Regions from separate parts of the Lysinibacillus sp. FW301-JW8 genome, predicted to be linked through region 1. Evidence: riboswitches for the same ligand, from Rfam matches in the RefSeq annotation. Region 1 holds a riboswitch; each other region holds the start of a gene.
What was found. Region 1 has a riboswitch for thiamine pyrophosphate ahead of thiC (phosphomethylpyrimidine synthase ThiC). Riboswitches for the same ligand answer to the same signal wherever they lie in the genome.
Positions count from the first base shown of each region.

Region 2: it holds a riboswitch for thiamine pyrophosphate, as region 1 does, so the genes downstream of both, thiW (energy coupling factor transporter S component ThiW) here and thiC (phosphomethylpyrimidine synthase ThiC) in region 1, are expected to answer to the same signal.
Region 3: it holds a riboswitch for thiamine pyrophosphate, as region 1 does, so the genes downstream of both, thiM (hydroxyethylthiazole kinase) here and thiC (phosphomethylpyrimidine synthase ThiC) in region 1, are expected to answer to the same signal.
Region 4: it holds a riboswitch for thiamine pyrophosphate, as region 1 does, so the genes downstream of both, AC3WOM_RS22375 (ABC transporter substrate-binding protein) here and thiC (phosphomethylpyrimidine synthase ThiC) in region 1, are expected to answer to the same signal.

Region 1 covers NZ_JBYTBB010000023.1:41,478-49,714, reverse strand. Annotated here, with positions in the region: gene AC3WOM_RS11450 (catalase) at 1-762, shown strand, start outside; gene thiC (phosphomethylpyrimidine synthase ThiC) at 885-2,663, opposite strand; TPP riboswitch at 2,803-2,917, opposite strand; gene AC3WOM_RS11440 (methyl-accepting chemotaxis protein) at 2,983-4,734, opposite strand; gene AC3WOM_RS11435 (AEC family transporter) at 4,911-5,843, opposite strand; gene AC3WOM_RS11430 (methyl-accepting chemotaxis protein) at 5,987-8,137, opposite strand.
Region 2 covers NZ_JBYTBB010000033.1:37,929-46,165, forward strand. Annotated here, with positions in the region: gene AC3WOM_RS14355 (vWA domain-containing protein) at 1-618, shown strand, start outside; gene AC3WOM_RS14360 (VWA domain-containing protein) at 602-3,196, shown strand; gene thiW (energy coupling factor transporter S component ThiW) at 3,361-3,849, opposite strand; TPP riboswitch at 3,964-4,071, opposite strand; gene AC3WOM_RS14370 (MFS transporter) at 4,147-5,343, opposite strand; gene AC3WOM_RS14375 (LuxE/PaaK family acyltransferase) at 5,744-6,922, shown strand; gene AC3WOM_RS14380 (iron-sulfur cluster assembly scaffold protein) at 6,938-7,291, shown strand; gene AC3WOM_RS14385 (cysteine desulfurase family protein) at 7,301-8,237, shown strand, end outside.
Region 3 covers NZ_JBYTBB010000062.1:15,658-23,894, forward strand. Annotated here, with positions in the region: gene AC3WOM_RS20780 (alpha/beta-type small acid-soluble spore protein) at 1-194, shown strand, start outside; gene thiE (thiamine phosphate synthase) at 265-912, opposite strand; gene thiD (bifunctional hydroxymethylpyrimidine kinase/phosphomethylpyrimidine kinase) at 902-1,726, opposite strand; gene thiM (hydroxyethylthiazole kinase) at 1,726-2,481, opposite strand; TPP riboswitch at 2,572-2,670, opposite strand; gene mbcS (acyl-CoA synthetase MbcS) at 2,858-4,444, shown strand; gene sppA (signal peptide peptidase SppA) at 4,667-5,680, shown strand; gene AC3WOM_RS20810 (RDD family protein) at 5,693-6,313, shown strand; gene tpx (thiol peroxidase) at 6,450-6,953, shown strand; gene AC3WOM_RS20820 (class I SAM-dependent methyltransferase) at 7,043-7,972, shown strand; gene AC3WOM_RS20825 (universal stress protein) at 8,010-8,237, opposite strand, start outside.
Region 4 covers NZ_JBYTBB010000072.1:6,219-14,455, reverse strand. Annotated here, with positions in the region: gene AC3WOM_RS22385 (ABC transporter permease) at 1-192, opposite strand, end outside; gene AC3WOM_RS22380 (thiamine-binding protein) at 192-482, opposite strand; gene AC3WOM_RS22375 (ABC transporter substrate-binding protein) at 484-1,482, opposite strand; TPP riboswitch at 1,641-1,750, opposite strand; gene AC3WOM_RS22370 (hypothetical protein) at 1,810-3,000, opposite strand; gene AC3WOM_RS22365 (sigma-70 family RNA polymerase sigma factor) at 2,981-3,514, opposite strand; gene parC (DNA topoisomerase IV subunit A) at 3,748-6,186, opposite strand; gene parE (DNA topoisomerase IV subunit B) at 6,183-8,159, opposite strand.

The DNA of each region.
Region 1 (8,237 bases):
TTATATGGTGCCATTGAACAAGGCGATTTCCCTAAATGGAAGATGTACATTCAGGTAATGACTGAGGAACAAGCTCGTGAACTACCATATAACCCATTTGATTTAACAAAGGTTTGGTATAAAAAAGACTTCCCATTAATTCCTGTAGGTGAATTCGAATTAAATAAAAACCCAGACAACTATTTTGCTGAAGTTGAGCAAGCAGCATTCGCGCCATCTAATATTGTTCCTGGTATTAGCTTCTCACCAGACAAAATGTTACAGGGACGTATCTTTGCTTATGCAGATGCGCAACGCTACCGCTTAGGTGTGAATCATTATATGCTTCCAGTAAATGCACCAAAGTGTCCATTCCGTACTTTCCATCGTGATGGCGCTATGCGTTTTGACGGCAACCTTGGTTCAACTTTAGGCTATGAACCAAATAGCTACGGTGAGTGGGAGCACAACTTAGATTATAAAGAGCCAGAATTACGTATTGATGGTCACGCAGGTATCCACGATTTCCGTGAAGATGATAGCAACTATTTCGAGCAGCCAGGTAAACTATTCCGCCTTATGACTGCAGAAGAACAACAACGTCTATTCGAAAATACAGCAAATGATATGGCATCTGTTGAAGAGTTCATCAAGCGCCGCCACATTCTTCACTGCTATTTAGCTGATCCAGCATATGGTGAGGGTGTTGCAAAAGCAATGGGTCTTTCATTAGAAGGTATGGATCTTGCTAACCCATATGTAAAACAACCAACTAACGTTTAATTTTCCACTTATTATTGATATCCAAATCCAACTTTTACTCCATGTGAATCTACCATTCACATGGAGTTTTTTTGATTAAACAAAGGCCTATGTCTGTATTTTGACATAAGCCTTTGCTTTCATTATTGGTAAATTTGACTACCTGCTTTTTTAAATTCATCAGCCTTTTCCTGCATCCCTTGATGAATTGCCTCTGTCGTATTTACATCTTTTTCTTTAGCATAATTACGAATATCTTGTGAGATTCTCATACTACAGAACTTGGGTCCACACATTGAACAGAAGTGAGCAGTTTTTGCCCCCTCTGCTGGTAATGTTTCATCATGATATTCAACTGCACGCTCTGGATCTAAAGACAGGTTGAATTGATCACGCCAGCGGAATTCGAAGCGTGCCTTTGAAAGCGCATCATCTCGCTGTTGTGCTCCTGGATGCCCCTTCGCTAAATCAGCAGCGTGTGCAGCAATTTTATACGTAATCACCCCTACACGAACATCCTCTCGATTTGGTAAGCCCAGATGCTCTTTTGGTGTCACATAGCATAGCATTGCCGTACCAAACCATCCAATCATTGCAGCACCAATAGCTGATGTAATATGGTCATAGCCTGGTGCAATATCTGTTGTCAGTGGTCCTAAAGTATAGAAAGGAGCCTCCTTACACACCTCTAACTGCTTGTCCATATTTTCTTTAATTAAATGCATTGGCACGTGCCCCGGTCCCTCCACCATCACCTGTACATCATGCTTCCAGGCAATCTGTGTTAATTCACCTAACGTTTCAAGCTCTGCAAACTGTGCCTCGTCATTGGCATCTGCAATTGATCCGGGACGTAAACCATCCCCTAACGAGAAGGCAACATCATATGTTTTCATGATTTCACAGATTTCTTCAAAATGTGTATATAAAAAGTTTTCTTGATGATGATATAAGCACCACTGGGCCATAATTGAACCTCCCCGTGACACAATACCTGTCACACGATTTACCGTTAGCGGTACATAACGTAATAGTACACCCGCATGAATCGTGAAGTAATCAACCCCTTGCTCTGCTTGCTCGATTAACGTATCTCGATACACCTCCCACGTTAAATCCTCAGCTATACCATTTACCTTTTCAAGCGCTTGATAAATTGGCACTGTTCCAACCGGCACCGCAGCATTTCGGATAATCCATTCACGTGTCGTATGAATGTGCTTACCAGTCGATAAATCCATAATATTATCAGCGCCCCAGCGTGTTGCCCATGTCATTTTCTCTACCTCTTCTGCAATAGATGATGACACTGCTGAATTCCCAATATTGGCATTAATTTTCACATGAAAATTACGTCCTATAATCATTGGCTCTGCCTCAGGATGATTAATATTAGAAGGCATAATGGCACGCCCCGCCGCAATCTCCGAGCGAACATATTCAGGATCCATATTTTCGCGAATAGCTACAAACTCCATTTCAGGTGTAATAACTCCCTTTCGTGCATAATGAAGCTGTGTTACATTTTTACCTTTTTTAGCTCGCAGAGGATTTCTTGATAAATCCGGAAAGGTATTTTCCTTTATACGCGGATCATCCGCTTTGCGGAAACCATTATCCTCTGGTTTAATAGTACGCCCCACATACTCCTCTACGTCCCCTCGTTCTCTAATCCATTCACTTCGCAACGCTGGCAAGCCCTTCGTAATATCTACCTTATAGGCAGGGTCAGTATATGGACCACTCGTATCATACACATGGACTGGTGCATTTTCCTCTTCTCCAAAGCTTCCTGTCGTTGGACTTAATGCAATTTCACGCATCGGCACTAAAATATCTGATCTTGATCCCTCTACATAAACCTTTTTGCTACCATCAAAGCTTGACATAATGGTAATGTTCTTTTCGCTAATTGTTGTCATGACCCGCTTCTCTCCCTTATAGAAAATTCATACAAGGACCGAATCTAGCTCACCCAATAAAAATAAAAAAACCGAATCCAAAAAATTTTGGATCCGGCTATGATTGTAAAAGGTATAATTATCGCATTGTAAAGAGCTCGCAATAATTTCTTAACTTTCCCACGCTGGTATGAGCCAGATCAGGTCCAAAGGGTCAAGAAACCTCTATGCGTTTCCCTCTCAGCCTGACTCATCAGACTCCCCTAGTTAATGCTATTAAGTTTGATGCTAGTGTAACAGATATTGCTAAGAGATGGAAGCTTCATTACTATTTTTTACTTTAGAGTTTATATTTTTGCTTCATAAACTCTAAACGCTTTACCTGCTCCGTTAATTCATGAATCGTTCTACTTAGTTGACCCAATGATAATTCTTGCAACTTAGATGCATCGGCTACTTCTTTTGTTTCCAACAAAACAGCCTCGGATGCCTCATTAGTTTGCTCTAATGCCGATAAAACGACGTTCGTGTTTTTGGACATTGTGTTTGTAACCTCAAAAACATTTTGAACATCTTCCTCAACTACTTTTACTGCTTCAAACAAATGATCTAGCTCATCACTAATAGCCATCACTAAATGAGCTCCCTCTTTAACTTCAACAGTACTATGGTCCATTTCTTTTAACACCGTCTCTGTCACTATTTTAAATTCATATATATGCTGACGAATATCTTCTGCCGACAGCTTTGTCATTTCCGCCAGTTTTTTCACCTCTTCCGCGACAATAGCGAAGCCTTTACCATGTTCACCTGCTCTCGCTGCCTCAATCGCCGCGTTTAACGCCAATAAATTTGTTTGATCGGCAATACTTTGAATAACACCTATCATTTCTTCGATTGTGCTATATCTTTCACCAAGAATATTCACATTATTTGCCGTATGCGTCACCAAATCTGCCACGCCATTCATACGATCCGTAATCATTGTCGCTTCCGATTGACTTTGTTTCACAAGATTCGCTGTATTGGAGGAGCTTTTCATAACGGAAGAAACAGAGGCTGATATCTGCATAATTCCTGCCGTCATCTCTTCAATTGTTTTAAAGGAATGTGTCGCTAGGTCTCTTTGTCGATCCACACTCTCCTCTATTCCCCCTGCACTTTCAATCAGCCTGTTACTTGAGTGCTGCACATTATTCCCTACCTCCTGTAAACTATCAGTGGCCTTAGAAATATCTGTGCCAATCCCCGAAAGGTTAAATATAATTTGATGCATGGATTGCATCATCTCTTTAAATTTGCTGCTAAAATCAGAAATATCATCATTTGATTCAAAGCTTATTTCATCCAATATATGTTGAGCTTCTGCCATATTTCCATCTGTAAAGGCTATTGTTGCTCGTTTCATGATAAATATTGGCTTCAGTGATTTTCGCATATACAAATACAATGTCGTCATCATAACGACACTCAATAAAATGACAATGCCTAAAAGTATAGGCAAGTACTTTGTTACAGCAGATTTTTGAATGCCATAAATAATGGAGCTCTCAATATCTAGTCCAACATATGCAACAATTTCACCATTTTCTGCTCTAACAGGTGCATAAGCAGAAATAAAATCTCCCCACCCCTCTACAGAAACAAACTCACTAAAGCCATCCTCATTATTGGAGATTGTTTTTACAACACTTTCATATGGAACATCCTCCATAATATCCCCAATTTGATAGGTTTCCTCACTAGTGAGATCTCCAGCATCCACCAGCACCATTGATTGTTTACCCTCAGGTGTTCCCTTGAATACATAGATATACGTTACATAATTGGTATTCAGTATTGTCGTAAGCTCCTTCTGTAAATCAAGATACAGCGAGCGATTATCTGGATTTTTAGCTAGCAACTCATATCTCTCTGAATCAAGCTGTCCCACAACATTTCTTGCTAGAATCATACTATTCTCTTTTAACGCTAACTCCACTATGTTATTTGTGCTCTTATAGACAATAAGTCCAAGAGCAACACTAAAAACAATCATAATAACGATTAATAAGATAATGAATTTCTTCCATAACTCTATACCCTTACGCAAAGCTATGATCGCCCCTTTCAATATTATTATCAAAAACCTATTTACCCTATGTATATATTTAAAATTACAATAACTAACAAACATCCTTTTATTTTCTAATTATTTTCTTCATTTTACTTTTGAAGCATAAAAAAAAGCAATAAGCCTTAAGCCTATTCCTTTTTTTACGTGATATGTTATGAAAGAAATAATAATTCCGCAAGATAAATAACAATTGTTACTGTAATACAGCTCACTATTGTTGAAAATAAAACAGTTTGAGCGGCTGTTGCTGACTCGATATCATACTCTAAAGCTAAACTTGAGCTATTTCGGGATGTTGGAAAAGCACTAGCGATAAATAATGATTGTGCCACTACCCCATCTAAGCCGAGTAAATAAATAATGAGTAAAGCAACTGCTGGTCCCAAAATCAGTCTTGTAAAACAGCTAATGATAACGGTTTTATTAAACATAGATTTAATTTCAAGCTGTGATAATTGTGCACCTAACGTGATTAATGCCACAGCAATAAAACCGTCTGCCACATGATCTATAGGAATTTTAATAAATTGTGGCACTGCAATATCGAAATAGTTCATCGCTACCCCTATAATAAGGGCATGAATGATAGGCATCTTAAGGAAATCCTTTACAATAGACATACCTGATTTTGTTGAGGAAATTAAGTTGTATAAGCCATATGTATAGGTAGTCATATTTTGGAATATCACAAGAATAACCTGTATCGCTACACCAATTGGCTGTGTCACGAATATCATTTGTGCCACAGGAATTCCGTAGTTTCCTGAATTAATAAGGACGACACTATTTTTAAACACCGCAGCCTCTGTTTTAACTAAACCAAGCCCTTTCGCTAAGAAATGACTTAGCACCATTTGACTGCCAATAAAAAGTACAATAAATATCGCAACTTCTCCCAGCACAGAGAACTCCACGCTTGTTTCATATAAATTAACAAAAACAGCAGCGGGCATGAAGCAATAGGTAATAAGCTGAGAGAGTGCTTTTAGATTGAAGCAAAATTTCTTTTGCAACATCGCGCCAAGCACAAGAAGCACTAAGATAGGAGCAACAATCTGGAAGAAAATCATACCGAGATATATCATAATGTGCCCTCCTTTCCTTTCTTATAGTAGTGCTGTTTTTTCGCTAGGTCAATCTGTCCAAAAGAGAGAATAGAACTAGCCTTCCCCAATAAAAAAGAACTGTCTTAAGTAACATTCATTACCTCTTAGACAGTTCTTCATTATTAAGCTAGCTTAAATCGATTAACAACCTCTTGTAATTCCTTTGAAATCTCATTCATATTATTGATGGATTCCGCCACCTTTTGTAGCTCCGCTTGTTGGTCGATAGCAGAGGCACTTACCTGTTCAGCTGATGCCGCTGTCTCCTCTGAAATAGCAGAAATACTTTGGATTGCCATAATTGCTTGATTTTTATGCTCCAGCATATTCGATAGCTTGTCCATTAGCTTATTGATCGAAGAAGCGATAGAGCGTGACAGCTCACTGTTATCTTTAAATGCTACCTCTGTCCCTTGTACAGATTCATTTTGTGACTGCATAAGTCCTGCATTTGAAGCAATAACAGCAACAGTTTGCTGAGAGTTTGCAAGTATACTATCCACTGTTTGCTTAATTATATCTGTTTCATTTTTTGATTGCTCTGCTAGCTTTCGCACTTCCTCTGCAACAACTGCAAAGCCTTTACCATGCTCACCAGCACGAGCCGCTTCTATACTGGCATTCAAGGCTAATAAATTAGTTTGCTCCGTAATACCTTGAATAGATGCGATTATATGATTAATATTGGCAATATTAGATGCTAGAGACTCCATTTGCTGCTGAATACGACCATTCATAGCATTTGTCTCTGCGTTACGGTCACGTAAGCTTTCAACCTCTTGCATCCCTTTATCAGTAGTAGCTCTTGTTTTATTTGATAGCTCATCCATTTCATTCGATAAAGCTGTAATAGCATCAATTTGATCGGATAAATCAATCATTCGATAGTTTGTCTCTTCTGTATCCTCAGATTGCTTAGATGCGCCCTGGGCAATTTCATTTATTGCTACAGAGACCTCTTGACTCGAAGCCACTATTTCATTAAATGCCTCATGAACATGATTGGATGATTGGTTTAATAGTGTTGTAGAATTTAGCACTGTCTTTATAGCACTATTCGTTTGATCCAGCATATTATTATAAGCCAATGCAACAGCTCCAATCTCATCAGCTTTAATATATTTCTCATCAACCCTTTGTGTTAAATCACCATCAGCCGCCGTTTCAATAGATGCACGTAAAAACTTTAATGGCTTCAATTGTCTATAAATAAATAAGGCACTAGCAGCAGACATTAAAACCACTATAATAATAGAGGCAGCGATTGTAAAAATAAATACCTGATTATAAGTCTCTAAAATTTTTGATTTAGGCAGAACCATTTGTACAGTCCATGTTTCATCAAGTCCCTCTAGTGTCATCGGCGAAAAAACATTAAATGAATTTTCTTTCAATTCTTCAGAGTCCATATACATGCTTTTTACTTCGCCACTATCCATCGTTTGTTTGATGCTTGTCCAATCTAAATGATCCTGCATGTTTAATCCATCTAATGTAGTACCAAGGCTATTGGCTGTTAAAATACCTTTATTTGTAATAATCGCAGCGTAACCGCCATCTGGCTTGACCGATTCTGTCAATTCAGTTAGATAATCGATGGATAAATCAGCCGTTAATATGCCGAAAAATGTCCCTGAAGCATTCACTAATGGAACAGAAATAGTTGTCATTAGGACCGTCTTTCCATTGACATTATAATCATAGGGCTCTGTTAGAACTGATCGTCCTTCGTCTTTTGGTACCCAATACCATTCGGACACACTTTTATCATCAATGCCTTCAATGGCAGCAGCAGTAATACCACCACCATCCTTACTTAAATAAGGTATAAAGCGATTTTTTGAATCAGTTAATGCAGCATATGTAGATGAATCTATTTTCATAGTATTCTGTTCTAATAAAGTCGTAAGAGCTATCGGTTTTACGTTTGCAATATTTTGTTCTAAGATAACGCCTACGCCAAGTAAATCATCATTATTCACTAAATTAGTTTCCATAATATCTAAAATATCATGTGCGGAAACCTCGCCTTTCTTCTCCATACTTTCAACAATACGTTTTGTTGTAAGTAAGGTAGTATTTGCTTTCTTAAAGCGTTCACTCATTTTTGCTGCAGAAAATTCAGCAGTTTCAAGCGTTGCATTTTCTGCATCATCAACACTCTGATTTTTTAAAATAATGCCTGTTATCATCGTATAAGCAAAAAATAATAGTAAAAATATTCCTATTATTAGAGAAGATAGCTTTAAAGCGATACTTCTAGATTTTCTCATGACAACACCCCTCTTTTATACATAATAATAATGGATGGAACACTGTATCACAACAATAGATTTATCGAATAAAGTAGAATTTTACATATTTATAGAGAAA
Region 2 (8,237 bases), on a different contig from region 1:
GCAAAGGGCGAAGTAAATACAACAAGTGATGCATTGTTTGCATTTAGTGAGCTAAAAGATATTTATGTTAGCACTGTATATCCTGGTTTTGATGGCTACAAAACAATTGCATCGGTTGGAGATCATCCCTTTATACAACGTTCTCCTAAAGGTGATCTTGTCATATTAGCTGATATTGCAGATACAGATTGGCCTCTGCACCCTTCATTTCCATTATTTTTGTGGAGTGCGGAACAGCAGCTTTCAGAATCGATTGGTTCACTTGGTATTTTTACGCCGAACGAGCAGCGCGCAGTTGCTTTGAAACAGGGCGATTGGAGTGTATATTCGCAGGACGATCAGTTTTTATCGTCCATAACGAATGGCTTATTAACAGCTCCAATGAAGCCAGGTATTTATACAGCACGCTCAGAAGATGAAGAAAAGCGCTTAATTGTCCAGCTTCAGGCACAGGAGCGTGTCATCCAAAAAGGAACAAGCTATACACTAGGAGAGCTCCAAGAGAATGGCAAAGAAGAGATAGCAAAAGCTTCACTTGTACCTTGGCTTATTCTTCTTATTTTATTAGTACTTGTTACAGAGTGGGAGGTGCAACGACGACGTGGATTTACGAATTGATATGCCATTAGCATTGTTGCTTTTACTCCCATTATTGATGTATTTTGGCTGGACCTATTGGCGAGAACGTCAGCGCTTGAAAAAGAGCCATATAACAGTGCTAGGACTTCGTATTCTAGCAGTTAGCTGCTTAGTTTTTGCGCTTGCAGGTCCTTATATTTTATTACCTATAAAGGAAGAACAAATATTATTTATGGTAGACCGTTCTGCTTCTATGAATGGCACAGATGGTGAGATGATTAAATTTATAGAGGAAAGTTTACAGTCGAAAAAGGATGAACAACTTGCAGGGATTTATTCTTTTTCATCAACACTGCAAACAGAAGCGATTTTATCGAAATCATTAAAGGAAGTGCCGAAGTTTACAAATATAGGAGCAACAGATCAAACAAATATTGAACAAAGTCTCCAGCTTGCTTCGGGGATTGTTAATTCAAAAAAGGCAACACGATTGGTACTTCTAACAGATGGCAATGAAACAAAAGGGAATGCTTTAGAGCTTGCATCGAAATTTAAAGGCTCCAATATAAGTGTTGATGTTGTTCCATTTCATCAACCAGTTTCTACAGATATATCACTGAAAAGCTTTGTAACCCCACAAGTTGCATATGTGGGTGAGCAGCAGCAATTAGTTACTGAAGTTCATGCGACAGCTGCTAGTCAAGGGGAGCTTCTATTATATGAAAACGACAAACTTGTTCACCGTGAGGCTGTAGAGCTTGCACAAGGCTCCAATGTATTTACGTATAAACATACTGCTACAGCAGAGGGTCTTGTAAAGTATGAAGCTGTTGTACAGGTTGAGCAGGATGCCATTTTTGAAAATAATAAACTAACAAGCGTAACAATGGTACAAAGTGAACCACATTTATTAATTGTTAACGGTTATGATAGTGCATCACCTATTGCAGCCGCTCTTGGTAGACAATCTATCTCCTTTGATGTTATAGATGCTCGAAGTTTGCCAAATGAGCTTTCTAGTTATCTACAGTATAATGCTATTATTTTTGATAATGTGCCAGGACATCTAGTGGGCGAGGCCAAAATGAATGTTATAGAGCAGGCAGTAAAAAACTTTGGCGTTGGCTTTACGATGGTTGGTGGTGAAAATAGCTTTGGCTTGGGTGGCTATTTTAAAACGCCAATCGAAACTTTACTACCTGTTGAAATGGAAATTAAAGGAAAGGAACAATTACCTTCATTAGGACTGGTTATCGTACTAGACCGCTCTGGCAGTATGTACGGAGCGAAGCTAGAGCTAGCTAAGGAGGCAGCAGCTCGTTCTGTTGAAATGTTACGAGATGAAGATACGCTTGGGTTCATTGCCTTCGATGATCGACCTTGGGAAATTATCGAAACAGGACCACTTGGCAATAAGGAAGAAGCAGTAGATACGATTTTATCAGTAACGCCAGGCGGTGGGACAGAGATTTATGGATCACTCGCTAAGGCCTATGAGAACTTAGCAGATTTAAAACTACAGCGAAAGCATATTATTCTATTAACGGATGGACAGTCACAGTCAGGGAATTATGAAGACTTAATTGCTGAAGGAAAAGAAAATGGCGTAACATTGTCAACTGTAGCGATTGGACAAGATGCAGATGCCAATTTACTTGAAGCACTTAGTGAAATGGGTAGCGGGCGATTTTATGATGTTGTTGATGAGCAGACCATACCTTCTATTTTATCCCGTGAAACGGCAATGATTTCACGCACATATATTGAGGATAACCCCTTCTATCCAGCCATCTATAACGCATCTGGTTGGAACAAGTTATTTGCAAATGGTGTACCTCAAATGAATGCTTATATCGGAACAACAGCGAAACAGGGTGCCTCTGTAATTGCGGAAAGTGAGAAAGAGGATCCGGTGCTGGCTCAATGGCAATATGGCCTTGGCAAGACATTTGCCTTTACTTCCGATTCGACAGGTAAATGGACAGGTGACTGGGCAAGATGGCAGGATTGGGGAACATTTTGGCAAACGCTTATATCTCAAATGCTACCAAGCTATAATGACATTGCCTACGATGTACGTTTAGAATCGGATGGTTCATTTATTATTACAGATCCTACCAACGAAGCAGCATTTTTAGATATTGTAGCTGTCAATGAAGCAGGGGAAGAACTTGAAACACAGCTTGAGGCCATTTCAGCCTCACAGGTTCGGGCAGTTGTGCAAGCAGAGCCAGGACTCATTTTCTTCCGTATTGCTGATGAAGATCAAGCTATTTATCAGGCAGGGATAAGTGTACCTTATAGTGCTGAATATGAGTTACAACCAGTAAATGATAAGCTGGTGGAAGAACTGACAAAGCAAACGGGTGGCTCTGTTTTGAAAGAACCGAAGGAGGTATTTCGTGAATTTACGAAGAAAGGGGCAGACCGGCAAAATATAGCAACGTGGCTTATATTAGCAGGTATGTTATTCTTCTTCATCGATATTACGATTCGCCGCTTTGGCTGGGGCATCTTTGCTAAGTCGAAGAAGAAAGAGTCGCTTGTAGAGAATAAAACCATACAGGCAGAGGATACGAATGTTGCTCAGTTATTAAAGGGCATGAAAAAACGATAAATTGGATTAAATGACAGTGCAAAATGATTGATTATTTTGCACTGTTTTTTTGTATATGATTGGGTGGTTCTTTGAAAAGGGGAGGTTCATCTCATAAATTAGGGGGAAGAAATCCCAAAAAGGAGATTTCCGCTCAAAATAGAGTGGAAGGAATCCCTGTTCATTTAATGGAAATTTTTAATAAGTACAGTATTTCGTAGACTACTAGCAACGGCCACACCTAAAATAGCACCAATAATACTAGAGCTCAAAAAAGCAGGCATGAAAAACATTGCTGCGACAGATGTTCCCATTAAGATATATGCATATGGTACTGCTATGAGGGATGCGATGATCCCAGTTCCTACTATTTCACCGACACCTGTTAGCCAAGGTTTGCCACTGTATTTATAAGCTAATGCTGCACAAAATGCGCCAATGACACTTCCAGGAATGGCTAATAGGGAGCCTGTCCCTGTTAGAATACGAATTATTGCCGTGACAAGGGCAATGATGATGGTTGGTACTGGACCGAGTAGAATGGCACCAATGACATTTATGGCATGCTGTATTGGATAAGCTCGCGCAATCCCTGTTGGAATTGAAACGAAGGTAGAACCTGCTACAGCAATTGCCACTAATAAGGCCATGATTGTTAATTTTCGAATTGACATAAGTAACACTCCCTTGAAATATTAAATGAATGGTTATCGCTGCTAAACTGGTTAAACACAAAAAGACCGCTTCCTGAAAACAATAGGAAGCGGCCTTGCATTTACATATTAAAAAGCAAGATGTCGCCACTTCCCTACGCTAGTATGAACTAGATCAGGTTCAAAGGGTCCATATATGACAATATATGTCTCAGCCTTTTAAAGACTCCCCTAGTGGTAAAAATTATTTAATTTGTGTATAACATCGTAACAAGATAAATGTAACATACTGCTAATAATAGTCAATGATTTTTCAGACTATTTAGAATCGGGCTGCATAAGATGTGGTGCTTTTTTCATTGTCCAAATAAGGGCAAGGAAGAAGCAAGCCATCAAAATAATAGCACCAAATATATAAGGGCTATTCATATTCCAATCGAATAAAATACCTGCCAATGCTGGACCAATCATATTCCCAAGGCTCATATAAGCATTATTTAAACCTGCTGCAAATCCTTGCTCATTTTCAGCAAGCTTGGAGATCAGTGTGTTGACAGCAGGACGAATTAATGTTGTAGCTGTAGAGAAGATTGTTGCAACAACTAAAATAAGGGCAAATCCAGAAACGAATAATATTAAGTAAATAGATACAGCTGCAATAAATAAATTGACCAATACGACCTTCATTTCACCGTAGCGATTAAAGAGTGGGGTAATGACAAACATTTGTACAACTACACCAAAAGCACCACCCACTACTAAAATAATAGCAATATCTCCGGGTGTATAATGAAACTTATCTGTAACAAATAATGATAAAGTCGTTTGGAAATTAGCAATTCCGAACGAGAATACCATCATAATAATAAGCATAACAAAGTAAGGCATATGTACTGAACGTACCATTTGTTTTGCGAGATTGTCTTGCTTATGCATTTTTTGTGCTGCATTTGGTTTGGTAGATGGTAATAAAAAGAACGATAAAATAGCAGCCAAAATAGCCGCAGCTCCAGCCGTATAGAATGGAAAATGTAAGCTGACTTGCGATAAGAATCCACCAATACCCGGTCCAATCATAAAGCCAAGAGACATGGCAGCACCAAGCATCCCCATCCCTTTGCCTCGTTCTTCATATGTTGTAACATCTGCCACAAATGCCATAATAGGAGGTGCAACAAAGGCTGATCCAAGGCCACCTAAAAAGCGTGCCAAGAAGAGCATCCAAACTTCTGTAGAGAGCCCAAAACCTATTTGTGCAAGTCCTGTTAGTATAAGCCCGAAAATTATAAGATTTTTTCGACCATACTGATCCGAAAGATTCCCAGCAATTGGAGAAAAAACGAATTGAGCTAAGGCGAACGTTGCAATAAGCATGCCTAAAACTTGTCCTGCAGCACCAAATATTCTTAAATACTCTGGCATGACAGGAATAATAATTCCAATACTCCCCATTGCGATAAACATATTAAACATTAAAATATACAAAGCCGCCTTATTAGACTTCTGCTGGGTCATCGAATACCCCCCTTTTCTAATCAAATATAGTACAGTCTATCACAAAGAAAAATGGTTTGCTAATAGTTAGGATTACACTAAATAGTGGACCAATGGTTTATTCTTAAACTAATAAATGATAAATATTTTGCAATAATAATTAAGTATTCAATTAGTAAATTCCACAAGTTTTTTTGTGGAATTTACTTTTTTTCTTGTAGTGAATTAGGGGTTACATCATTTGTTCTTATGTTAATCTTTTTATGTCAACTGTATGACAAAAATTGTAATAATTAGTGCCTTATATATGGTTGATATTCCCCTAATAATTCCTGTAATAACGGCTAATTACTGATCTACATGAAGAGGTCATGAGCTGAAAACCCGAGAGAAATTGATATTAAAAAGGAGAGGAAATGTAATGGTAACTATTCAAGCAGCAATGGAAAATTTAAAAGAATTAGGTATTAATCCAGTAACAGCAGTCATTGGGTCAACTCAACAGCTATTTCAATGGGATGAAGAAAAAGTCAATGAATTAAAGGGTTATTTAATCTCCCAAAATTTTAAACATCATTATGAAAACAATAGCTTTTATCGAATGCTATGCGAGGATAGCGGCGTTACACCTGCTGATATACAAAGTTTAGATGATATACAAAAAATTCCACTTATTCCGGTAACAAGTTTTAAAAGACCTGACTCTCATTTATTATTATCAACATCTTTAGAGAACATAGAATTTGAAATGCGAAGTACAGGAACAAGTGGTATCCCAAGTATATCGAGAAGGGATGCTGAAACATTAAACAATTGCGTATTTAGTATTTACGCAATGTATAGAGAGATGTTTGCCTTCTCTCGTGGAGCTGGTCTCTTTTTATTCCCTTCTCCAGAAGAAATGCCAGAGATGGGAATGGTAAAAGTATTAAATATGCTCTCAGGTTTGTTTGATGCAACAAGATGTCTTGTTAAGAGAGCATCCTTCAAGCCTAAAGAGGCAATAGAAACTTTAGAAAAATGGCAAAACATTCATACACGCCACATCGTAGGACCTCCATTTTTAATTTATAAACTGGTCAATTATTTAAAAACAAATAATATTCATTTGAAGTTAGATCAAAAGACGATGATTATCAATCTAGGAGGCTGGAAACGCTTTTCTGGTATGGAGATACCTAGAGAACAATACAATAAAGAATGTGCTGAATTTTTAGGTATTCCTGAAGAAAATATAAGGGATATGTATGGATTAGTTGAATCTAATATTTTAGCTATCGAGTGTGAGAAACAGTCTAAACATGTACCACCTTGGGTTCATTTTTCATTAAGAAATCCCAAAAATTTAGCGGAAGAAGTACCACAAGGAAAAAGGGGTGTTTTAGCAATATTTGACCCTACATCCTTGTCATATCCAGGATTTATTCAAACTGAGGATTTAGTGTATTTAAAGAAAGAAAATACATGTGAATGCGGAAGAAATGGTCAGAAGGTGGTATATCTTTCTAGAGTAGCGGGTGCAGAAATAGGTTGTTGTGCCATTAATTTAGAGAAGCATATGGATGCCGCAGAAGAAAAAAATGAAATGGCAGAAGTATAAGAGAGGATTCTAAGCATGTACAATTCTATCATTATTGATTATTTTAGTAACCCTCGACATTCTGGTGAACTGGCTGATGCAAATATGGAATTAAAAATTGGTAACTCTGTTTGTGGAGATACAATTTTTATGAGTGTAAAGGTAGAATCTGGAATGGTAAATAATGCAAAATATAAAGCATATGGTTGTGCTACATCCTTAGCAACGGCTGATATATTTGCAGAATATATCATTAATAAATCAATAGAAGAAATTAAGCAGCAACCGCAACATGAGATTGATAAAATGCTAGGGGAGTTGGAGCCTCCTCAAATGCATTGTTTGAATATTTTACATGAGTTATTTGAGCAAATACGTTCGGCAGCTTAGGAGGCTTTTATGATAGGAAGATATTTTGATTATAATGCCACTACCCCTCTTCGGGAGGAGGTGGCTTCGACTATGATAGAAAATATAACGCTATTTGGTAATCCCTCTAGCACGCACTCCTTTGGACAGTTAGCGAAATTAAAAATGGAAGAGGCACGCTCAAATGTTGCCACAGTAATCAATGCAGAAAAGACAGATATATTTTTTACTTCTGGCGGTACAGAGTCGATTAATACCGCATTGAAAGGATATTTCTTTTCAAATGAAATGCGCCCGTTTCATATCATCACTTCTAAAATCGAGCATGCTGCAACTTTAGAATTATGTAAATATTTAGCTACCCTTGGTGCTGAAATTACCTATTTACCTGTTGATACTAATGGATTCATAGCAATTGAAGATTTAAAAAACGCTATTCAAGAGAATACAGCGCTTATTTCAATCATGTATGCTAACAATGAAATCGGATCAATTCAACCAATTAAAGAAATGGTGAAAGTTGTTAAGAAGATCAATAGTAATATTATCTTTCATGTTGATGCTGTACAGGTGATAGGAAAAATCCAGATAGATGTTCAGGACTTAGGAGTGGACGCATTATCGATGGCCGCCCATAAAATATATGGTCCTAAGGGTACAGGTGCATTGTACTTGAAAAACGGTGATCGCAAATTAGAACAGCTTCTTCACGGCGGTGGGCAAGAAAAAGGTCTTCGTGGTGGTACAGAAAATCTCTTAGCTATTATTGGTTTTGGTAAAGCTTGCGAAATAGCAAAAAGAGAGCTAAAGCAAAATGCTAATAACATAATCGCATTAAGATCTTATTTACTAGATAAATTAGAGAATTCGATTGAATACTATGAAATTAATGGTCCTGTGTTAGGTGAGAATTTATTACCAAATACTATTAATATATCTTTTCTGAATATACGAGCAGAAGCATTGG
Region 3 (8,237 bases), on a different contig from region 1:
CAAACCAGCTTGCAGTACCTGGTGTACAACAAGCTCTAGATCAAATGAAATACGAAATTGCACAAGAATTTGGTGTTCAATTAGGAGCTGACGCTTCAGCTCGTGCTAACGGTTCCGTTGGTGGTGAAATCACTAAACGTCTTGTACAAATGGCAGAATCTCAATTAAAAGGTATGCCAAACAACAATCAATAATTGCTGATTAAGTAATTATTAAACTTAAAACCAGTGACCGTAAAAGGCACTGGTTTTAGTTTGTTTACATTTAGATCTTTTTATCCTCAATGAACAATGATTTGAATATTGCTACGGTATTGGAAATATCCTCACTTTCACAAATCGCAGAAATAACGGCGATACCATCTGCACCAGCGTTAACAACTGATTGTCCATTTGAACAATTTATGCCTCCGATTGCAACAATAGGGAGCTCAGGATTTTCAATGCGGACGCCCTGTAAAAACTTTGTTCCACTTGGCGGATTTGCATCACTTTTAGAAGTGGTCGCAAAAATCGGACCGATTCCTACATAATCTGCCCCATATTGTAGCGCAGTTTGCAATTCAGCTTGAGAATGAACTGAAACACCTAGTATCATCTTTCCAATTTTTTCACGAATTTTAGATACAGGGAAATCCTCTTGACCAATATGGATTCCATCTGCTGTAAGTTTTACTGCAAGCTCTACATCATCGTTGATAATAAACGGCACTTTATACCGCTGGCAAAGCTTTTGACAATGACGGGCAAAATTTTCATATTCTTGTCCAGTTAAGGCACGAGGCCCTTTTTCTCGTAGCTGAAACATGGTAATTCCATGCTGTAAAGCTTTTTCAAGAACGTGTAGTGGCTCCTGATGTACTACATTTCCTGTGCCCATTATAAAATATAGCTGTAAATCTTCACGATTCATAAATAGTCACCTCACAGGACTCCTTATAGTTTTGATAGGCAAAATGATTTGTCGGTCCATGCCCTTTACCCAGAGCTAAATCATATGTTATTGCTAATTGAATAAATTTTTTTGCTTCTATAATCGCTTCTTTTATAGGAAGACCACCGCCCAAAAAAGCAGTTAAGGCTGCTGAAAACGTACAGCCAGTACCATGTGTATTTTTTGTAGAAATACGAGGAGTTTGCATAGAAAAAGACTGTCCATCGTGAAAAAATATATAATCAATGGCGAAATCCTTATCTGCTAGATGCCCTCCTTTTATAATGACACATCGTACTCCTGTTTGTAATAAGAGATAGGCTGCTTCTTTAATATCAGCTAAAGTTTTAATTTCTCTACTAGTAAGCCTTTCTGCCTCTGGGATATTCGGAGTTACAATGGTTGCAATTGGCAGTAAAAGATTCATGATGGCATCAATTGCGTCTTGTTGTAATAAGCTTTCTCCGCCCTTCGCGATCATCACAGGATCTACAATAAGCGGAACTTTAGTATTAGCCATCATTTGTGAAATAGTTTGAATGATGTCAGAGGAAAATAGCATGCCTGTTTTCATTGCACTAATTGAGAAATCCTCCAATAGTGCCTGTAGTTGTTGCTTAACGAAGTTTGCCTCAATGGGCATGACATTAGATACACCAAGGGTATTTTGGGCAGTCAATGCTGTAATAACAGAAGTTCCAAACACCTTTAATTCCTGAAAGGTTTTTAGATCAGCCTGTATACCTGCACCGCCGCCACTATCAGATCCAGCAATAGTCATTACAACCTGCATTATTCTTCACCAGCCTTTGAAAGACGATAGAGTTCATTTAATACAGCAATTTGAAAATCACCAATGTATTGTGTAGTAGAACCTGCTTGTTCAGCAATTTTTTTATAAAATCTTAGTACTTCTATTAATTGGTGATAAGGCTGATGACCAGTTACGTAAGCAGCACAACAAATGGCACTTAATAAGCAGCCAGTTCCAGTGACCTCTGTCATATGAGAATTCCCACCTGTAATCCATTGCAGTTGATTTCCATCAGTTATTAAATCCTTTTCACCTGTGACAATCACTATACAATGATAAAGCTGAGCAATTCTCTTCGCTTCATCTTCTAAAGATATTGAACCTGCGCCACTATCTACACCCTTTTGCTGCCATTCTACATTGGCAATTGCGGCAAGTTCTCCAATATTGCAGCGAATTACTGCAAATTCGATCTCATTTAACAGATGTTGTACAGTTTGTTTTCGGTAGGTTGTAGCTCCAGCGCCAACAGGATCTAATACTACAGGTATGCCAAGTGCATTGGCCTTTTTCCCAGCAAGTAACATGGATTCTTTCTTTTTGTCATTAAGTGTACCAATATTAATCAATAAGCTTGAGGCAATTGCAACCATCTCCTCAACCTCGTCACTGGCATCAGCCATAACTGGCGAGGCACCAATTGCTAATAGGCCGTTTGCTTGAAAATTTGCCACCACATAATTTGTAATACAATGAATTAGTGGATTTTTTTTGCGGATAGTTTGAAAAATCATTCTAAGTCCTCCTTTATTGGATGGACGTAAGCATGCAAAAAAGGCTCCTTTTTGTGTAATAAATACACGCAAAAGAGCCTTTCATCAGTGAATTAGATGTGAATTGCTCCCTACGTCAGTATTAACTAACAGGTTCAAAGGGTCAGGTTTTACCTTCTCAACTCCAAATGAGTCCCCCTGCAATTATGCTTTTAGTTGACCAAAATATACCATATTTTTCTTTCCTGTTCAATAGCTAGTTTTGACAATGAACGTGACTGATGCCATATAACAGAGTATGATAGTTGTCATGACTTTTCTAAAATAGAGTGCGAACCATTGAAAATGATAAAAATGGAGTTTTATAATGAGTCATAGCAAAAGGGAGGCATTTGCCATGAAAAGACAAGATTTAATTGCACCTGAATGGTACAATATTACAGAGGAAATTGAAAAATATGCACAGGATGCAACCAAGAATGCACTAATTATTTATGATGAAAATAATGATGTTCAATTTATTACATACGCACATCTACTTGCAAAGGCAAATCAGGCTGCACATGTTTTTACAAACCAAGGTTTAACAAAAGGTGATGTATTAATTGTAATGGTGCCTAGATCTGTAGAAGCCTATATTGTCTATATTGCTGCATTAAAAATCGGTTTAACGATTATTCCTAGTTCCGAAATGCTAAGAACGAAGGATATAGAATATCGCATACACCATGCTAATGCAAAGGGTATAGTTGCTTATCAGCCATATATTGAGCAATTTGATAACGTGAAAAACTTACAGGGCTTGCAGCAATTCGTAATAGGAGTAGCACATGAACCTTGGCAGTCATTACTACAAAAAATGCAAAATCAACCAACAAACTACATAAGTTCTACGCCAACGAAAAGTACAGATAATGCATTTTTAGCTTATACAAGTGGTACAACAGGCAATCCTAAGGCAGCAGTACATACACATAGCTGGGGATATGCTCATTTACGAACAACAGCGCCGAATTGGTTAGGCGTACAGGAAGATGACATTGTTTGGGCTACAGCAGCTCCAGGCTGGCAAAAATGGATTTGGAGTCCGTTCCTCGCAACATTGGGAAGTGGTGCAACCGCATTTGTGTACAAAGGTAAATTTGATGCGGCAACATATCTTACACTTCTTGAGAAATTCAATATTAATATCCTGTGCTGTACACCAACTGAATATCGATTTATGGCTGCATTAGAAAACTTACAAGATTTTAATTTAGAGAGTGTTCGTCAGGCTGTTTCAGCAGGAGAACCTCTAAATAGTGATGTAATAAAAGTATTTTCGAATGTTTTCCGTTTACAGGTTAGAGATGGTTATGGGCAAACTGAAAATACATTATTAGTCGGAACAATGGTAGGTATGGAGGCTAGAATCGGCTCAATGGGTAAACCAACTCCAGGAAATACAATAGATATTATCAATGATTTAGGAAATCCTGTTTCAGTAGGAGAAGTAGGTGATATTGCTGTACATCGTGAGACACCTGCATTATTTAAAAAATATTTACATGATCCTGAACGCACTAGCTTACAATTTAGAGGTGATTGGTATATCACTGGTGATCGAGCATATAAAGATGTAGATGGTTATTTTTGGTTTGAGGGACGAGGAGACGATGTTATTATTTCATCTGGCTATACAATAGGACCATTTGAAGTAGAAGACGCTTTGATGAAACATGCAGCAGTAAAAGAAGCGGCAGTTGTAGCAAGTCCTGATGAGGTTCGAGGAAATATTGTGAAGGCATTTGTGGTGCTTAATGATGGAGAGATAGGAAATGCTAGTCTTATCAAGCAACTTCAAAATCATGTAAAATCTTTAACAGCTCCATATAAATATCCTCGTGCTATTGAATTTGTAACTGAATTGCCAAAGACATCATCTGGCAAAATCCGTCGTATTGAGCTGCGTCAACAAGAAAAAAATAAATGTGCCATTAAATAGTTACAGGTTGACATTTTGTTGAGGTTTTTGTCGAAAGCAATAATTCACATAATAATTTCCTAGGAAATAATGTCGAAAATCAAAGTTCATGTTTTTTTATCGAGCTTTGATTTTTTTTATGATATTCGGTAATGTTAATGAGCATAACCTTTTGCAAAGATTGCAAAAAAATGAAACATATTAGAAAGTTATTCGTATAACGTGTAGAGGAGGCGGAAAGACATGAATGTAAAAAGATGGACTGCTTTAATTATTGCAGGTGTATTACTTGTATTTTCTTTAGGTATAAACACTGTATTTGCGATATTTAAATCAGATTTCTTTGGTAATTTTGATAGCTTAATGGCTAGTGATAATTTATCAGTAATGGAGACAGTTATTGAAAACGGTAGTATAAATAAGCGGATAGCCTATTTAAAGGTTGATGGGGCGATACAAGATATTGGTTCAAGTTCGTTATGGCAACCAGTAGCATATGATCATCAATTCTTTTTAGACCAATTAGATAATATTTTAAATGATGATTCAATACAAGGTGTTGTTTTAAGTGTTAATTCACCAGGTGGTGGTGTTAAGGAATCTGCAGAAATTTATAAAAAACTTTTAAAAATTAAAGAAGAGCGACAAATTCCAATTTATGTTTCTATGGATTCTATGGCTGCCTCAGGAGGTTATTACATTTCAGCACCAGCCGATAAGATATTTGCACAGCGCGATACAATAACGGGTTCAATAGGTGTTATTATGCAATCAATCAATTATCAGGCTTTGGCAGAAAAAGTTGGTATTAAATATGAAACATTTAAATCTGGTGAGCATAAGGACATGCTAAGTCCTATGCGTGAAGTAACAGCAGAAGAGCGTACCATGATGCAGGATATGATTAATGAAACGTATGAGGAATTTGTTAATATTGTTGAAAAAGGACGTAATATGTCTGAGAAAGATGTTAAAAAAGTTGCTGACGGTCGAATACTTAGTGGTACAAAGGCACTTGAATCCGGCTTAATCGATGAAATTGGTGATGAGGAAGCAACGATTACTGCATTACGTGAAGACTTTGGTTTACAAGATGCTGAACTATTTGAGTATTCATATGAAATGGGTGGCTGGCAATCATATGTCGGAATGAAGATTGGATCTGTGTTTGGTCCATCTACTGAGGAAAAAATGCTGATGAAAATTATGACAGATTATAAAGCACCGAAAATGATGTACTTATACGGCGAATACTAAGGAGGGAGTACAATGACAAACCATGAAATTGTTATGCAAGGTTCACCCTCTCTCAGCAATACGCTACTAATTGATCCAGAAGAAACGATCACGAATAAAAACTATGCTAAAAAAACAGCAGGATTTTGGATACGTTTTTGGGCATTTTTATTAGATGGATTTATCATAACAGCAGTTGGTGGTATTTTTGTTAACCCTATTTTTTATCTAATGGATTGGTCTTTATCTGACACAGTATGGTATGCACCGATTTCAATAATTACTGCTATTCTCTACTATAGTTATTTTGTCCTGATGACTAAGTTTTTTGGGCAAACATTAGGAAAAATGGTATTTGGATTGCGTGTGGTTTCATTAAAGCATGATAATCTCACTTGGTCTGATGTGATATTTCGTGATTGGATTGGGCGGATTATTTGTAATATTTTTATGCCGCTATATATTCTTGTAGTTATTTTACCTGACAATAAAGGTTTGCATGATTTCTTTGCAGATACAACCGTTGTGCATGAAAATACGTTTATTGAAAAGGTATTAACACAACCATCACTTCCTATCAAAGAGGATAGTCTTCCAACTGAACCACTCATAGAAAAAGATATAGACATTTTGGAAGAAAAAAAAGAGGAATAGTAATTTGAGCTGTCTCAAGAAAATGAGACAGCTCTTTTATGTGATGCCTGAAATTGAATTACGGAGTTGTCTTAGTTGCAAACAATTCCCTTCATTTAGTAATATTAAGTACATATGAAGATTAGGAGGCGTTTATATGGCACAAGTAACATTTAAAAATGGTCCAGTAACACTTGTAGGTAACGAAGTAAAGGTTGGCGATCAAGCACCAAATTTCACAGTATTAGCGAACGACCTATCACCTGTTACATTAAAAGATTCAGAGGGGAAAATTCGTTTATTTAGTGTTGTACCATCATTAGATACTGGTGTGTGTGATGCCCAAACACGTCGTTTTAACGAGGAAGCAGCAAACTTAGGAGACAATGTTGTGATTTATACAGTATCTGTTGATCTTCCGTTTGCTCAAAAACGATGGTGTGGTGCTGCAGGTATTGATGCTGTTCAAACAGTTTCAGACCACCGTGACCTTTCATTTGGTGAAGCATATGGGGTATATATTCAAGAATTACGCCTTCTAACGCGTGCAGTTTTCGTGGTGGATGCTGATGACAAAGTGACATATGTGGAATATGTACCAGAGGCAACAGACCATCCAAATTATGAAGCGGCGATTGAAGCTGTCAAAGCACTAGCATAAAATGCTGCTTTTAGGCTAAGATATTACTAGACAAAGGGGCTGTGACAAGTTTTTGTCACAGCTCTTTTCTGCGTGAAAGGAAGTTATCTATGGAAAATATTGAGAAGTTATTTGGTATGCTTAATGAACATGCTGAGAAAATAGAAAAAGAACAAGATATTACATTGCTTGAAGGCGTTCTAGATGGTTTAGAGGCATGGCTGGATGGAACAGTTGATTTTTCGCAAGAAGGTGCAACAAAGGAAGATGTACGAAAAGCAATTCAAATTGCTATTTTAAAGGGTATGCGAAAAGGTTCTCAGCCTAATCATCAAATGACACCAGATACACTAGGTCTATTAGTTGGCTATTTTGTAGAGCAGATTTTTACAGATCGTTTTGTAACAGAAAAAATTGCTATGTTGGATCCAGCGGTCGGTACAGGGAATTTACTATTAACAGTTATGAATTTATTAGATGGAAAAATAGAAGCTACTGGTGTCGAGATTGATGAACTGCTTATTCGTTTAGCTGCAGCAACAGCAGATTTGACTGAGCAGCCGGTGTCTTTATACCGTCAAGATGCTTTAGAAGATTTATTAGTGAATCCAGTAGATGCTATTGTTTGCGATTTACCAGTCGGTTACTATCCAAACGAGGAAGTGGCATTGAATTATGAATTATGTCCTTCAGAAGGAATGAGTTTTGCCCATCACTTATTTATTGAGCAGTCCATTAACTACACAAAGGATGGGGGCTATTTATTCTTCCTTGCACCATCTCATCTTTTTGATTCGGAGCAATCTAAGCAATTGCATAAATATATCCAGAAGCATGCTTGGATTCAGGCAATTATTCAGCTGCCCGATACAATGTTTGCCAATAGAGCACTTGAGAAAAGTATTGTTATCCTGCAAAAGCAGGGGCAAGACTTTAAGGCACCAAAAGAGGTATTGCTGGCAAAGGTACCAAATATGCAAAATAAACAAGCCCTTGCAATGTTCTTTGAAAAAGTGAAAATGTGGAGAGAAGAAAAATAATTAAAAAGGTATCCAAAATTGGATACCTTTTTATGTACTAATTATTTTCTGGTGTACGGATAACAAGTACGTCACATTTTGCTGAGCGTACGATTGCTTCAGATACTGAACCGATTAGGAAGCGTTCTACTGCATTTAGACCAGTTGCACCACAGATGATTAAGTCTGCGTCTACGATGTTAGAAAGCTCTTTTGTAATGATATTTTTTGGTGAGCCATATTCAATTACAAGGTTAATGTTTGTTAAGCCTTCATCTTCAGCTTG
Region 4 (8,237 bases), on a different contig from region 1:
TAAAGCTAATTTCACTGTTGCGAAGGCATGAGGCATAAATGTTTCATACGATTGTATACCTTCTGTCAAAATAGCACTTGGTGCCGGCAATAACCAATGCGGTATATCTGCTAAACGCACGATTAGCTCCCATATGAATAAGAGGAAGGCGATAAAAATTATCGTCCTTCCCTTTTGTATTGCCCACTTCATCACTGGTATTTCTCCGTTAATGTGCCCATTGTAATCCCAGTTGGCTGATATAAAATTTTCACTTGCGTAATAACATTGATGGCACCAAGCTCTATCATCTTGATATTCATTCGTTCAATAATTTGTAGTAACGTTGTCAGCTCACCCTCCATTGTCGTTTCTAAAGGGTGCACCTCATATTTCACACCTGATGCATCAATAATAGCAATGGCTGCATCAACAAATGGAATAACATCTTCATATTTTTCTGTTTTCGGGATAATTTGTACACTGATTAATGAGTTTGCCATATTACTTTGTCTCCTTTTTCGGTAAAAAGTCGTTTGTAAATGCTTGTACTGCGTTAAATTCGCCCTCTAAAACGTTGTTGCTAGTCATCCACTTCGCGTAGTTTTCCCAGACAGTTAACTTTTGCTCGCCCCATTGAGCAGCGTCATCCTGATACTTATCTGCCAGCCACTCCTGACTTTTATGCACAAGATCTTTATCTAAATCAGGTACTGCCTCAAGTAAAACATCTGCTGCCTCACTTGGATTACTGATCGCATATTCATAGCCCTTTGCCACGGCAGCGACAAATGCTTCAACTGTCTTTGGATCATCCTTAATCATTGTTTCATTCGTAGCTAGAACGGGTGTATAATAATCCAGTTGATCACTATAATCTGTTAAATACAGCATGTTCAGCTTTTCACCACGAAGCTCAGCTTCAATTCCAGTCCAAGCATAATAAATCCATGCAAAATCAATATCTTTTTTCATCATTGTAAAGAAATCTATATCGCCGGCATTAATAATATCTAATTTATTAATATCTGCATTTTCAGTTTGCATTAATGATTGTAAAACGGCCTGCTCAAGAGGAGCTCCCCAGCCACCATACGTTTTCCCTTCAAATTCCTTTGGTGATGTAATGCCCTTAGAGGCAATTGAGGCAAAGCCAGAAGTATTATGCTGAATAATCGCCGCAATCGATACTAGAGGTACATCCTGTACACGAGCTTGAGTAATTCCCTCCTGATAGCTTACACCAAACTGTGCCTTGCCAGACGCCACAAGCTGATCCGCTCCTGCGTCACCAGGTTGTAAAATATCAACATCTAAGCCCTGCTCTTCAAAATAACCTAATTTCTTAGCAACATATAGCCCTGTATGATTTGTATTTGGTGTCCAATCGAGTACAACGGACACCTTTTTCAATGCATGTTCATCCTTGTTGGTATCCTTTTTTTCGCTACAGCCAGCTAATGTTAAAAGAGCAGCCATAAGAACCAATAACCATTTTTTCATGCTGAATCCTCCCAGTAAATAGTGTGAAAGTGTTCATGAGTGAATGTTTTAACCAGAAGAAAGCGTATTCATAGAATATCTGTAATTAATGTAAAGAAAACATAAAAAAACGCCCAGGAATCCTCCCAGACGTTGTGCAATCAATATCAAAAACTTACTTTTTTTGAATAGATGTTCCCTACGCTGGTACGAGCCAAATCAGGTTCAAAGGGTCAGCGTCTAACGGACACAATCTCAGCTGGCACTACCAGCCCCCCTACATTCTTTACATATGAACTTTTCGTTGATTATTATACCCATATCTCACTGTAAATAACAAGGCTCTATTTAATAATAACGCTGTAAAAATATTTTAACTGCATCGTCTCTCGCTTCAAGAATTCCACCCTCTGTGAGATACTTTTCATTTAGCCCAAATACCTGTAATGTTCCTTCCATAGTATATCGTGGCTCAAAGAGAGCTAATGGAATATCTTTAAAGTCGTAAAGTGGTGTTAATGAACCATCTTCTTTGACTTGATAAGATCTAAAGCGATATTTTTCCTCCTTCGGTATCCATTCGTATAGAGCAAGATTATTTTGATAGGCTGTTAAAGTAATGGCTTTTTTACCATCAAGTTTATGATAGGAGCCATCCACTAAATCAACATATCCTGTCTCTAAGCTTTCTCCCGTTTCAAAAGAAGCATAGATTTTATGGTCAGTCATTGACATGTCATGTATGCGTTTAAAAGGTAAATCGTATTGTTTTTCTTTTTCCGTTTGAACATCATAGAGCGTAAAGCGGACCGTTTCTACTCCATCTTTTTTAAAGGCACTTGGTAGGAGCAATTGATTGTCCTGATAAATTGGCTGGCTTACTGCACTATTATCAAAGGCTTGTTTAAATTGTTTTACCTCATTTGTACGCAGATTTGTTAAGCTATAAATGGTATGACCTGTCCTTGTATCAGATATTTCTGTCAGTAACGTATCATCTTCTAAATCCATAAAAGTATCCGTAGGAAAGCCTTTGACCTCTAATGTTACTCTATTTTTTACGAACATAGATTTCCTATCATCAACCATCCAAGCAAGCCAATCTTCATTTACTAACATTTTTGAAATAGGGAATTTACTTGTTACTTCCACTTTTTCAATATGTGTATCGAGTGCATAGGAATAAATGGTATTGCCTTCGTAATAATAAAAGGAGTTCGTTGCATCATCAAAGACAGCTGTAAATAATGTATCAGCAGATCGACCAGGGATACTAATTTCTTCATAGAATTGCTCAGTTATTTGCGAAATCGTCAATTGTTCCTTTATTTCATCTATAAATGGATAACTTAGTAAAGCCGTAAGTGCTAAAGCTGAAATTCCTACTGCTATGGGCTTCCACACATGTTTTTTTACAGGGGTTTGCTGTTGCTCAAATCTAACATGAGCAGCCTCTAAAATCTCTTCTTTTTTTTGAGGAGTTAATGCTAATTGATCTGGTATAGTAGCCTTTAATCGATTACGTAAATTCATTTCCATTATAAAACCCCTCCTTTTCTAATTGGATACCTACTCGTTTTCTCCCTCTTGCTAGCCTTGTTTTCACTGTATTGATTGAACATTGTAAAATGGATGCGATATCGGTGATAGATAGTTCATCATAGTAATAAAGCCAAAGAACCTCTCGATATTTCGTTTCTAATGTAGTAATGCTGTGAGCAATAACATCCATTTCCTCCTGCTTTAAAATTTGAGATTCCACTGATATAGAGGCTTCCTGCTTTTTAAAAAGACTAGTTAACTCTGTTTTTCGATATGCCCAGCTTTTAAAGTAATTATGACACTCGTTGACAACCATACGGTACAAGTAAGTTTTCACACTAGAACGCCCTTCAAATTGCTCCATATGAATGTAATAGCGGATGAACACTTCCTGCACAATATCCTCTGCCCTTTCTTTACTTTTTACATATGTATAAGCTAGTCGAAGTAAGTAATGACCGTATAAATCCATAGCCTCCCGTAAATGTATATCTCGTTGTTGTTTCTCCAAGCAATTCCCTCCCTTCATCAATTTGTATAAGTTAGACAAAGCACAATGCTCATTGGTTTCATTTTTCCATTAATTTTGTATTAATGGCATTATTCAACTGGTGCTGAATAACGATAAAAAAATCACTCATAATGAATGGCACTTTAAAAATTAAAAAAAGTCAATTTGCATCACATTTTTTGTGGCAAATCGACTTTTTTAGTGTCCTCCTCATAAAGAGGCTGAGCTTCAATTTAGCTTGGATTTTGTTCTTTTTTTGCTGTTAATACATGTGAGATCTGTCCGTCAGTTGCAATATCTACTTTAAACGAGCCATTTGAATGACGATCTGCACGGGTTAGTGCATGAACATCTACGATCTCTTGTACACCTTTTTCAGTTTCAATGATAACATGCTCCTCATCTGTCGCCTTGACTACTGCAACGATACGATGAGGGTTTGCCTTTAATTCAGTTAAAACCTTTAAGCCCCGTTTCGCACGACTAGCCATCTCTACTTCAGCTACATTCATTTTCTTCACAGCACCTCGCTGCGTTACAATAACAACGTATTCTGTGTCGTTTGGCTGTAAAACATTGACACCAACAAGTGCTTCCCCATCTTTTAAGGTAATCCCTTTGACACCACCAGTTTTCACACCAGTTACTGGTAACTCCTCCATTGGGAAACGGATGGCATAGGCTGTATCAGTTGTTAATAATAATTCAGTGTCATCCGTAACGAAATCTGCAAATATCATTTCATCGCCAGCTTTTACATTCATTGTTTTTATCGGCTTCGAATAACGGGTAACTGCATAATCTGCCAAAGGAGATCGTTTAATTTGTCCATCTTTCGTAGCCGTTAAAATATAGGTATTTGTTTGTTCAAATGTCTCGAAACCATAGACCGCAATAATAGATTCATCCTCTCCAGTTGGCACAATACTCGATATATGCTGACCGAGATCCTTCCAGCGAATATCTGGTAGCTCATGAACAGGCTGGTAAATATAATTGCCTCGATTTGTGAACAGCAGCAGATGATGCTGTGTATTTAAGTTTTCTTCATACAATAAATAATCTGAATCCTTCATCGCAATATCCTGACCATTTGAGGCTGCATGGGAACGTGTAGATGTCCGTTTAATATAACCATCCTTTGTTACAGTAACGACAACCTCTTCACTTGGTACAAGGACATCTAACGTAATTTTGATTTCTTCAATTTCTTGTTCAATTTTCGAACGACGTGGCTCTGTAAAGCGTTTTTTAATATCAAGTAACTCCTGTTTTATGACGCGGATAAGCTTTGCTTCACTATTAAGAATGCCCTCTAGCTTGGCAATCAATTTATTTAATTCATCCTGTTCTTGGCGAAGCTCTGTAATGTCCGTGTTCGTTAAACGGTATAATTGCAAGCTAACAATTGCCTCAGATTGCACCTCTGTAAAGTCAAACTTAGTTTGTAAATTTAGTTTCGCATCTTTTTTATCATTAGAAGAACGGATCGTAGCAATCACTTCATCTAAAATAGACAATGCCTTAATTAAGCCGTCAACGATATGCGAACGATCCTTAGCCTTTTGTAGATCAAAAATCGAACGGTTTGTAACGACCTCTTTTTGATGGGCAATATACGCATCAAGTAATAAAGGTAATGTCATCATCGTTGGACGACGATTATGAATGGCAATCATATTAAAATTATAAGCTACTTGTAAATCCGTAGTTTTAAATAAATAATTTAAAATACCTTGCCCTGGTACATCTTTTTTCAGCTCAATGACCACACGTAAGCCTGTACGGTCCGATTCATCGCGAATTTCCGCAATACCTTCTAGACGCTTATCGACGCGTTGCTCATCTATTTTTTTCACAAGATTCGCTTTATTAACATCATATGGCAATTCCGTAATGATGATCTGCTCTTTGCCGCCTTTAATAGGTTCCACAACAGCTTGCGCACGGACAATGATTTTACCACGGCCTGTTTCATAAGCTTTTTTAATTCCATCAACACCTTGAATAATACCACCTGTTGGGAAATCTGGACCTTTAATAACTGTCATCAACTCATCAACCGTTGAATGAGGCTTTTCTAAGCGCATTAGAACACCGTCCAGCACCTCATCAAGAGCATGAGGAGGAATATCTGTAGCATAGCCGGCTGAAATACCTGTCGAGCCATTCACCAGTAAATTTGGAAAGCGTGCTGGTAACACAGTTGGCTCCATATCCTGATCATCAAAGTTTGGCACGAATTCAACAGTTTTCTTGCCAATATCACGTAGCATCTCTGCGGCAATAGCTGATAGTCTTGCTTCTGTATAACGCATCGCTGCTGGTGGATCACCATCAACAGAGCCGTTATTGCCATGCATTTCAATCAACATATGACGCGCTTTCCAATCTTGACTCATGCGCACCATAGCTTCATAAACTGAGCTATCACCATGAGGATGATAGTTACCAATTACATTTCCGACCGTTTTAGCGGATTTACGAAATGGTTTATCGTGTGTATTCCCCTCAGAAAACATTGCATATAGTATACGACGCTGCACAGGCTTAAGACCGTCACGTGCATCAGGCAACGCGCGGTCTTGAATAATATATTTACTATAGCGACCAAAACGGTCACCCATCACTTCTTCTAAAGGTAAATCTTGAAACTTTTCCGTACTACTCATGCTTGGTCCTCCTCTTGTTGGATGAATTCATTGTCTAAAATATTTGAATCATCCTCCATACCGAAGTTTACATTGGCTTCGATCCATTTTCGACGCGGTTCAACTTTATCGCCCATTAATGTTGTGACACGTCTTTCAGCTCGTGCACCATCCTCAATCGTTACACGAATTAACGTACGTGTTTCAGGGTTCATCGTCGTATCCCACAGCTGGTCTGCATTCATCTCGCCAAGACCTTTATAACGCTGCAATATGTAACCCTTTCCAACTTTTTTGATGGCCTTTTGTAAATCATTTTCAGTCCAAGCATATTCAATCACTTCTTTTTTACCAGTACCCCTTGAAACTTTATACAATGGTGGTAAAGCAATAAAGACCTTGCCCGCTTCAATTAATGGGCGCATGTAACGATAGAAAAACGTTAATAGCAACACTTGAATATGTGCACCATCCGTATCGGCATCGGTCATAATAACGACTTTATCATAGGCTGAATCCTCAACAGAAAAATCTGTGCCAACCCCTGCTCCAATTGCATGAATAATCGTTGAAATTTCCTCATTTTTCATGATGTCCTGCAGCTTGGCCTTTTCCGTATTAATGACTTTACCGCGCAATGGTAATATGGCTTGGAATGTACGATCTCTCCCTTGCTTTGCGGAGCCCCCAGCAGAATCACCTTCGACTAAATACAGCTCGTTTTTCGCAGCATTGCGAGATTGTGCGGGTGTTAATTTTCCAGAAAGTATGGTACTGGCCTTTTTGTTTTTCTTGCCATTACGTGCATCTTCCCGTGCTTTACGAGCCGCTTCACGAACTTGCTGTGCACGAATAGCTTTACGCACAAGGGATGCGGATAGCTCGGCATTTTCCTCAAGCACATATAAAATTTGCTCAGAAACCACACTATCTACGGCAGAACGAGCCTCACTCGTCCCTAGCTTGCCTTTTGTTTGCCCCTCAAATTGTAGTAAATGCTCAGGAATACGTACAGACACAATCGCTGCCAGACCCTCTCGAATATCTGTTCCTTCAAGGTTTTTATCTTTATCTTTTAACAGACCAATTTTTCTTGCGTATTCATTAAACACACGAGTTAATGCTGCTTTTGCGCCTGTTTCATGTGTGCCGCCATCACGTGTACGAACATTGTTAACAAAGGACAGAATTGTTTCTGAATAGCCATCGTTATACTGGAATGCAAATTCTACTTCAATATCATCCTGGATCCCTTCCACATATTTGACAGGATGAAGAACGTCTTTTTCCTCATTCAAATACGCAACGAAAGCTTCAATGCCGTTCTCATAAAAGAACACATCACCTTTGCCTTCCTCGCGTTCATCGATTAACTCAATTTTTAAGCCCTTCAATAAAAATGCCGACTCGCGTAAACGTTCTGCAAGTGTATCATAATTGAATTTTGTAACAGAAAAAATCTTGTCATCTGGTAGAAAGTGGACTAGTGTACCTGTTTGTTTCGTACTGCCGATTTCTTCAAGAGTCGTGGCTGGATGGCCACCATTTTCAAAGCGTTGGCAGTATTTCTTACCATCACGGTGTATTGTAACTTCTAAAAATGTTGATAACGCATTAACGACAGAAGAACCTACGCCATGTAAACCACCACTCGTTTTATAGCCGCCTTGTCCAAATTTACCGCCAGCATGTAAAATCGTAAAAATAATTTCAGGTGTTGGCTTCCCCATTTTATGCATACCAGTTGGCATTCCTCGACCGAAGTCACGCACGCTAATACTCTGATCTTTATGAATCTTGACAATAATATGAGAACCAAAGCCAGCCAATGCTTCATCCACCGCATTATCCACGATTTCATACACGAGGTGATGAAGTCCACGGCCATCTGTAGAACCGATATACATGCCGGGTCTCTTTCGTACCGCTTCTAATCCTTCTAATACTTGTATAGCGTCATCATTATAGACGCTTGGTGACTGCTTATTCGTCAAAAAATTCCCCTCCAAAAAACAAACGGATGTTCTATTTATCTTCTCTTCCTAATAATAATAGCATTTCCTGTCAATAGC